Regions from separate parts of the Delftia sp. WSY_22 genome, predicted to be linked through region 2. Evidence: predicted binding sites of a transcription regulator. Region 2 holds the regulator's gene; the other holds the start of a gene.

Region 1 (3,405 bases), on a different contig from region 2:
TCATGGCCATGCTCGTGCCACAGGCCCGTGGGCGTGAGGATCAGGTCGCCGCGCTCCATGGGGCATTTCTCGCCGTCGACCAGGCTCCAGGCGCCCTGGCCTTCCACCACCATGCGCACGGCATTGGGCGTGTGGCGGTGCGAGGGCGCCCACTCGCCGGGCAGCAGCAGCTGCATGCCCAGGTAGATGGAGGAGCTGGCCTGCATCTTCTCCAGCCCATGGCCGGGGTTGGCCAGCACCAGCACGCGGCGCTCGGCCTTTTCGATGGGCGTCAGCTCGCCCGCCTGCATGAGCAGCGGGCGGATGGACTGGTACGGCCAGGCAATCGGCTGGGTGCGCGGGCGCGGCGTGTGCGGCGGCATCACGTTGCGCAGGCTGGGCCACAGCGGCACCAGGTTGTTGCGCGCGAGTTCGTCGCGGTAGTCCTGGGGCAGGTCTTCCAGGCGGCCAAGTTCTTGCATGGCGGTCTCCTTGTGTTCAGTCTTCGGCGAGGCAGGTTTCGGCCTTCCAGCCGTAGAGCCATTCCATGGCGTCGTAGAAACGCTGGGGCGTGCGGCCCTTCCAGAGGTCGTTGCGCACCAGGCGCTCCACGCCGCTGGCGTGGAAGATGCGGCCCATCTCGCGCGCGGACAGCACCACGCGCGCCGTGCGGGCAATGCGCGAGCGCTCGTACAGCCGCAGCGCCTGCGGCCAGTCGTTGCCGCAGTGCTTGAGCGCCTGGCCCAGCGTCACCGCGTCTTCCAGCGCCATGCAGGCGCCCTGGGCGATGTACTGCAGGGTGGGGTGTGCGGCATCGCCCAGCAGCGTGGCGCGGCCGAAGCTCCACTGGCCAATGGGCTCGCGGTCGGCCGTGGCCCAGCGCTTCCAGCTTTTGGGCAGGTCTATGAGCTGGCGGGCGCGCGGGCAGCAGTCGCTGTAGTAGCTTTGCACCTCTTGGCGGCTGCCTTCGCGCACGCCCCATTCCTCCTGCTCGCGGCTGTGGAAGGTGACGACCACGTTGTACTGCTCGCCGCCGCGCAGCGGGTAGTGCACCAGGTGGTAGTTGGGGCCGACCCAGATGCTGGCCGCGTTCCAGCGCAGGTCTTCGGGGAAGTCGTTCTTCTCCACCACGGCGCGGTACACCACGTGGCCGGAGACACGCGCCGCATCGCCCACGTACTGCTGGCGCACCACGGACTTCACGCCATCGGCGCCGATCAGGGCCTGGCCCACATGGACCTGGCCGTGCTGGTCGCGCACGGTGACGGTGTCGCCCTCCTGCTGCACGGCTTCGATGCGGGTGCCCGTTAGCGTCTCGATTTGGCCGTGGGTGCGCGCGCCTTCGAGCAGCGAGGTGTGGATGTCGGCGCGGTGGATCACCGCATACGGGTTGCCGAAGCGGGCGCGAAACGCCTCGCCCGTGGGAATGCGGCCGACCAGCCGCTCATCGAGCGCGTCGTGCATCACCATCTCGTCGGTATAGACCGCGCGGCCACGGGCCAGCTCGCCAATGCCCAGCGCGTCGAAGGCCGCGAATGCGTTGGGCCCCAGTTGTATGCCGGCGCCGATCTCGCCCAGCTGCGGCGCCTGCTCCAGCACCTTGACGGCGAATCCCTGGCGCGCCAGGGCCAGCGCGGCCGCCACGCCGCCAATGCCGCCGCCTGCCACAAGAACGGGCAGCGCCCGGGAAGAAATGCTGGTGTTCATAGATGTCCTGTGTTTCGTGGTGCGTGTCGCCAGCCTGCGGGTCAGCTGCGTCGCGACTAATTAAACAGTATGCTGATTATGAGTGTAGTGTTGATTTGCATCAGGCCAGCCTGGGGTTTCCCTGGATGCAGGCCAAACGGTGGTGGACAGCGTGTCCGGGTGAATCACCTGTCCGCGAGCCAACGCCAACGGAGGGCGCGGTTCATGCGAACATCTGCGCTTGCCCGCAGGGACCCGGAAAAGAGCGCAATGGCCATGGACTACCAACCCGCAGAACTAGAAAACTACCCCGGCTACCACATCCGCCGCCTGCAGCAGATCGCGGTAGCCGTCTTCATGGAAGAGACCCAGGAATTCGGCGTGACCCCCGTGCAGTACGCGGCGCTGTCTGCCGTGCTGCGCCAGCCCGGCGTGGACCAGCGCACGCTGGCGCGGATGATCGGCTTCGATACCTCGACCATTGGCAGCGTCATCGACCGTCTGGAGGCGCGCGGCCTCATGGTGCGCAACACCAGCCCGGCCGACCGGCGCGTGCGCCTGCTGTCGGTCACCGCAGAAGGCGCCGCGCTGCTGGCCGCTGCCGAGCCCTCGGTGCTGCGGGCCCAGCAGCGCATGCTGGAGCCGCTGCCGCAGGAGCAGCGGGGCCTGTTCATGGACATGATGGCCGTCCTGGTGCGGCAAAACGACGAGCTGGCGCGTGCGCCCAGCACGCTGGCCGCGCGCCGCGCCGCTGCCGACTGAGGCGGCCTCGACCCATGGACTGGGACCATCTGAGATTCTTTGGCGAGCTGGCGCGCAGCGGCAGCATGGCCGCCGCCGCGCGGCAACTGGGCGTGGAGCACACCACGGTGTCGCGCCGCATCCAGGCCCTGGAAAAGCAGCTGGGGGCCGTGCTCTTCGAACGCGAAGCGGGCCAATGGCGGCCCACGGAGGCCGGCCGACAGTTGCTGGGCGTGGCAGACGCCATGCAGCGCGCCGCAGCCGGGCTGGAGCGCATGCCGCTGGCGGCCGAATCCGCCAGCCAGGGCCCGTCCGGCCTGGTGCGCGTGGGCGCCACGGAGGGCTTCGGCACCCAGCTGCTGGCCCCGCAGCTGGCCGCGCTGACGCAGCGCCATCCGCTGCTGAGCATCGACCTGCTGGCCCTGCCGCGCCTGCTGCACCTGTCGCGGCGCGAGGCCGACATCGTCATCTCTCTGGAGCGCCCCACGCGCGGCTCGGCCGTGGTCACCAAGCTCACGGACTACCGGCTGTTCCTCTACGGCCAGCGCGAATACCTTGCGCGCCGTCCGCTGGTGGCGCGCACCGAGGACCTGCGCCACCACAGCTTCATCCACTACGTGGACGACCTGCTGTTCACGCGCGAGCTGCAGCTGCTGTCCACCCTGTTCCAGCCCGAGCGATTTGCCTTTCGCAGCACCAGCATCACCGCCCAGTACGAGGCCGTGCGCGCCGGCGCCGGCCTGGCCGTGCTGCCCGCCTTCATCGCCGACCGCGACCCCGTGCTCAGCCGCGTGCTGCCCGCCGAGGCCTGCTTCACCCGCACCTTCTGGATGAGCATGCCCTCGGATGCCCGGCAGGTTCAGCGCATCGAGGCGGTCTGGGGGTTTCTGAGGGAGGCTGTGCAGGGGATGCGGGAACTGCTCAGTCCCCGGAGTTGATGCAAGAGGGCCTAACTGCAGGCGGGGTAAGCATCAGCTAATAACGGGAGTCGTTATTATT
Region 2 (3,405 bases):
GGCGGCAAGCTGGAAAATGTCTACCGCCTGCAGATCATGAATGCCACCGAGCAGGCCCAGCGCTACCGCATCAGCGCCCATGGCCTCGACGGGCTGGAGCTGGCGTCCGAGCAGGAGGTCGAGGTCGGCCCGGCCGAGACGCGCGGCATTGCGGCGCGGCTGCAGATTCCCTACGGTTCCGCCGAGCCGGGCTCGCACACCGTATTCTTCGATATCGATGCCGTGCATTCAGGCGCGGGACGCGCGTCCGAAAAGGCCGTCTTCCTGGTGCCCCGGTGATATGTCTGGCCGGCGCCGCCCAGGCTGCGCCGGCTGTTTGAAAGAAAGAGGTTATCCATGTCTTCCAGTCCCGCAGTCTCCGCGCCCGCCACGGCCCCTTCGCATCCGGACGCCGGCAAGCCCTGGTGGAAGTTCGCCCATGTCTGGCTCGTGGTGGCCGGCCCGGCCGCCGTCGTGGTGGCCGGCGTGGTCACGGCCGTCATTGCGATCAATGGCGCCGATCCCGTGATCGATCCTGACTATTACCGAAATGGCATCACCATCAACGAGCGTGCCGATGGCGTGCGCGAAGTGCCCAAGAGCCTGGCGCCCGCGGTCACCGGCCGCAACCACGCGGCCACGCCCGCGCAGGACCATCCCACGGACCGCTGAACGCAGGAAAATGCCGTGCACAAGGCCGCAGTCGCGGCCTTTTTTGCATGGTGGATGGCATCTCCAGCATGCGCGAGGGCCAAGGGTTTCCTACAGGCAGTGCAGGGTGCGCAGGGCTTGGCACGGTGCGCGGGCGGCGCGCACAATGAAAGCCACCCCTCGACAGCTCAAGGAGATCGCTGATGTTGGCCCAACGCTGGATGTGGATTGCCTGGCCGGCCTTTCTGGCCGCCGCCGTGATGGAGATGCTGGTATTCGCCTTCGTGGACCCGCTGGAGCTGCACTGGCTCGGCGACCTGGGCTGGTCGCGGCAGGGAATCTACACCCTGGCCTTCTTCGCCTTCTGGGGCGTGACCATGCTGTCCAGCCTCATGACCACCATGCTGGGACGCTCCACGCACGATCTCAACGACGGCGTGGTCTCCGAGCCGGACCCAAATCTGGCCATGCAGGGCCTGGGGCGCGATTGAACCTGCGTGCACTGCAATGGCAATGAACAAGGCCCGCGATCGCGGGCCTTGTTCATTGCCGGGGGGCGGGGCCTTGCGGCCTCACTGGCACTGCTGGCTGTTGACGATGCGCTTGAGCGCGTCCGTGTCCAGGATGCGCAGATGGCGCTGGCGCACCTCGATGATGTTTTCCTCGGCAAACTTCGAGAAGGTGCGGCTCACCGTCTCCAGCTTCAGGCCCAGGTAGCTGCCGATTTCCTCGCGCGTCATGCGCAGCACCAGTTCCGACTTGGAAAAGCCCCGGGCGTGCAGGCGCTGCACCAGGTTGAGCACGAAGGCGGCCAGGCGCTCCTCGGCACGCATGCTGCCCAGCAGCAGCATCACGCCATGCTCGCGCACGATCTCGCGGCTCATGACCTTGTGCACATGGTTTTGCAGGGCCGTGACCTCGCGCGACAGGTCCTCCAGCTTGTCGAAGGGCATGACGCAGACCTCGGCGTCTTCCAGCGCGACCGCATCGCAGGTGTGGTGGTCGTTGACGATGCCATCCAGGCCGATGATCTCGCCGGCCATCTGAAAGCCCGTGACCTGGTCGCGCCCGTCCTCGGTGGCCACGCAGGTCTTGAAGAAGCCCGTGCGGATGGCGTACAGCGAGGTGAAGGACTCACCGTTGCGAAACAGCAGGCCGCCGCGCTTGACCTTGCGGCGCGTGGCCACGATGTCGTCGATGCGCTGCATCTGCTCGGCATCCAGGCCCATGGGCATGCACAGCTCGCGCAGGTTGCAATTGGAACAGGATGCTTTGATGGTCTGAAGGTTCATGGAGTAAACATCAGCGGCGCAGCAGTGCGCCGGCGGTGACCTCGTGGATGGCGATGAGTTGGATCAAATTGTCGCAGCACTGCCGCGAACAACTCTTGATATGAGTCAAGGACGCGGCCAATGGGCTGCGGCACAGTGGACGACATTAGAGGAAAAAACCCATGACCGCTGTCACCCCAGAGCTGCTGCGTCGCTTCGACGTACCGGGGCCCCGATACACCTCGTTCCCCACGGCCGATCGTTTCGTGGAGGCTTTCGGTGCTGAAGACTATATCCTGGCACTTGAGCACCGCAAATCGAGTACCGCAGCGCGGGCCATGCCTTTGTCGCTGTATGTGCATGTGCCGTTCTGCGAGTCGCTGTGCTACTACTGCGCCTGCAACAAGATCGTGACGCGCCACCACGATCGCGCTGCCGTCTACCTGGACTACCTGGCGCGCGAGATGGCCTTGCACACGGCCCATTGCGGCAAGGGCCAGGCCGTCAGCCAGTTGCACCTGGGCGGCGGCACGCCCACCTTCTTCTCGGACGATGAGCTGCGCACGCTGATGGCCCTGCTGCGCGAGCATTTCAAGCTGGAGCCGGGCGGCGAATACTCCATCGAGGTCGATCCGCGCACCGTCAGCGTCGAACGCCTGGCCGTGCTCAAGGAGCTGGGCTTCAACCGCCTGAGCTTCGGCGTGCAGGACTTCGACGAACAGGTGCAGATCGCCGTGCACCGCGTGCAGCCGGCCGAGCAGGTGTTCGCGCTGGTAGCGGCCGCACGGCAGCTGGGCTTTGCCTCCATCAACGTGGACCTGATCTACGGCCTGCCCAAGCAGACGCCCGAGTCCTTCGAGCGCACGCTGGCCCAGGTCAATGCGCTGCGGCCCGACCGCATCGCGCTCTATGCCTATGCCCACCTGCCCGAGCGCTTCAAGCCGCAGCGGCGCATCGCGGCCGAGGACCTGCCCCAGGGCGCCGACAAGCTGGCCATGCTCTCGCGCTCCATCGCGGCCTTCATGGAGGGCGGCTATGTCTACGTGGGCATGGACCACTTCGCCTTGCCCGAGGACGCGCTGGCCGTGGCCAAGCGCCAGGGCCGGCTGCATCGCAACTTCCAGGGCTACAGCACCCAGCCCGACTGCGACCTGATTGCGCTGGGCGTGTCGGCCATCGGCAAGGTGGGGGCCAGCTACAGCCAGAACGCCAAGACGCTGGAGGAGTACTACGACGCCATCGACGCCGGCCACCTGCCCGTGGTGCGCGGCCTGGCACTGTCGCGCGATGATCTGGTGCGGCGCGCCGTCATCATGGCCATCATGTGCCAGGGCGCCGTGCTGTTCGAGCCCATGGAGCAGGCCTGGCTGCTGGGCTTTCGCGAGTACTTCGCCCCCGAGCTGGCGGCGCTTCAGGACCTGCAGGCCAAGGGGCTGGTGCAGATCAGCGACGAGGGATTCCAGGTCACGCCCATGGGCTGGTACTTCGTGCGTGGCGTGGCCAT

Evidence for each region. Region 2 encodes FNR, which switches genes on or off when oxygen is low (the NO sensors DNR and NnrR bind a similar motif). Its sites were predicted from a motif close to TTGATNNNNATCAA; they were not measured.
Region 1: the regulator FNR is predicted to act here: its motif matches at 1,777-1,790, upstream of ACF8NF_RS20290 (3-hydroxybenzoate 6-monooxygenase).

The regions. Positions count from the first base shown of each region.
Region 1 is NZ_JBICKN010000040.1:93,693-97,097, reverse strand. It holds gene ACF8NF_RS20295 (cupin domain-containing protein) at 1-461, opposite strand, end outside; gene ACF8NF_RS20290 (3-hydroxybenzoate 6-monooxygenase) at 478-1,686, opposite strand; gene ACF8NF_RS20285 (MarR family winged helix-turn-helix transcriptional regulator) at 1,891-2,427, shown strand; gene ACF8NF_RS20280 (LysR family transcriptional regulator) at 2,442-3,344, shown strand.
Region 2 is NZ_JBICKN010000059.1:489,602-493,006, reverse strand. It holds gene ccoG (cytochrome c oxidase accessory protein CcoG) at 1-279, shown strand, start outside; gene ACF8NF_RS27995 (FixH family protein) at 337-651, shown strand; gene ACF8NF_RS27990 (hypothetical protein) at 834-1,121, shown strand; gene fnr (fumarate/nitrate reduction transcriptional regulator Fnr) at 1,203-1,922, opposite strand; gene hemN (oxygen-independent coproporphyrinogen III oxidase) at 2,084-3,405, shown strand, end outside.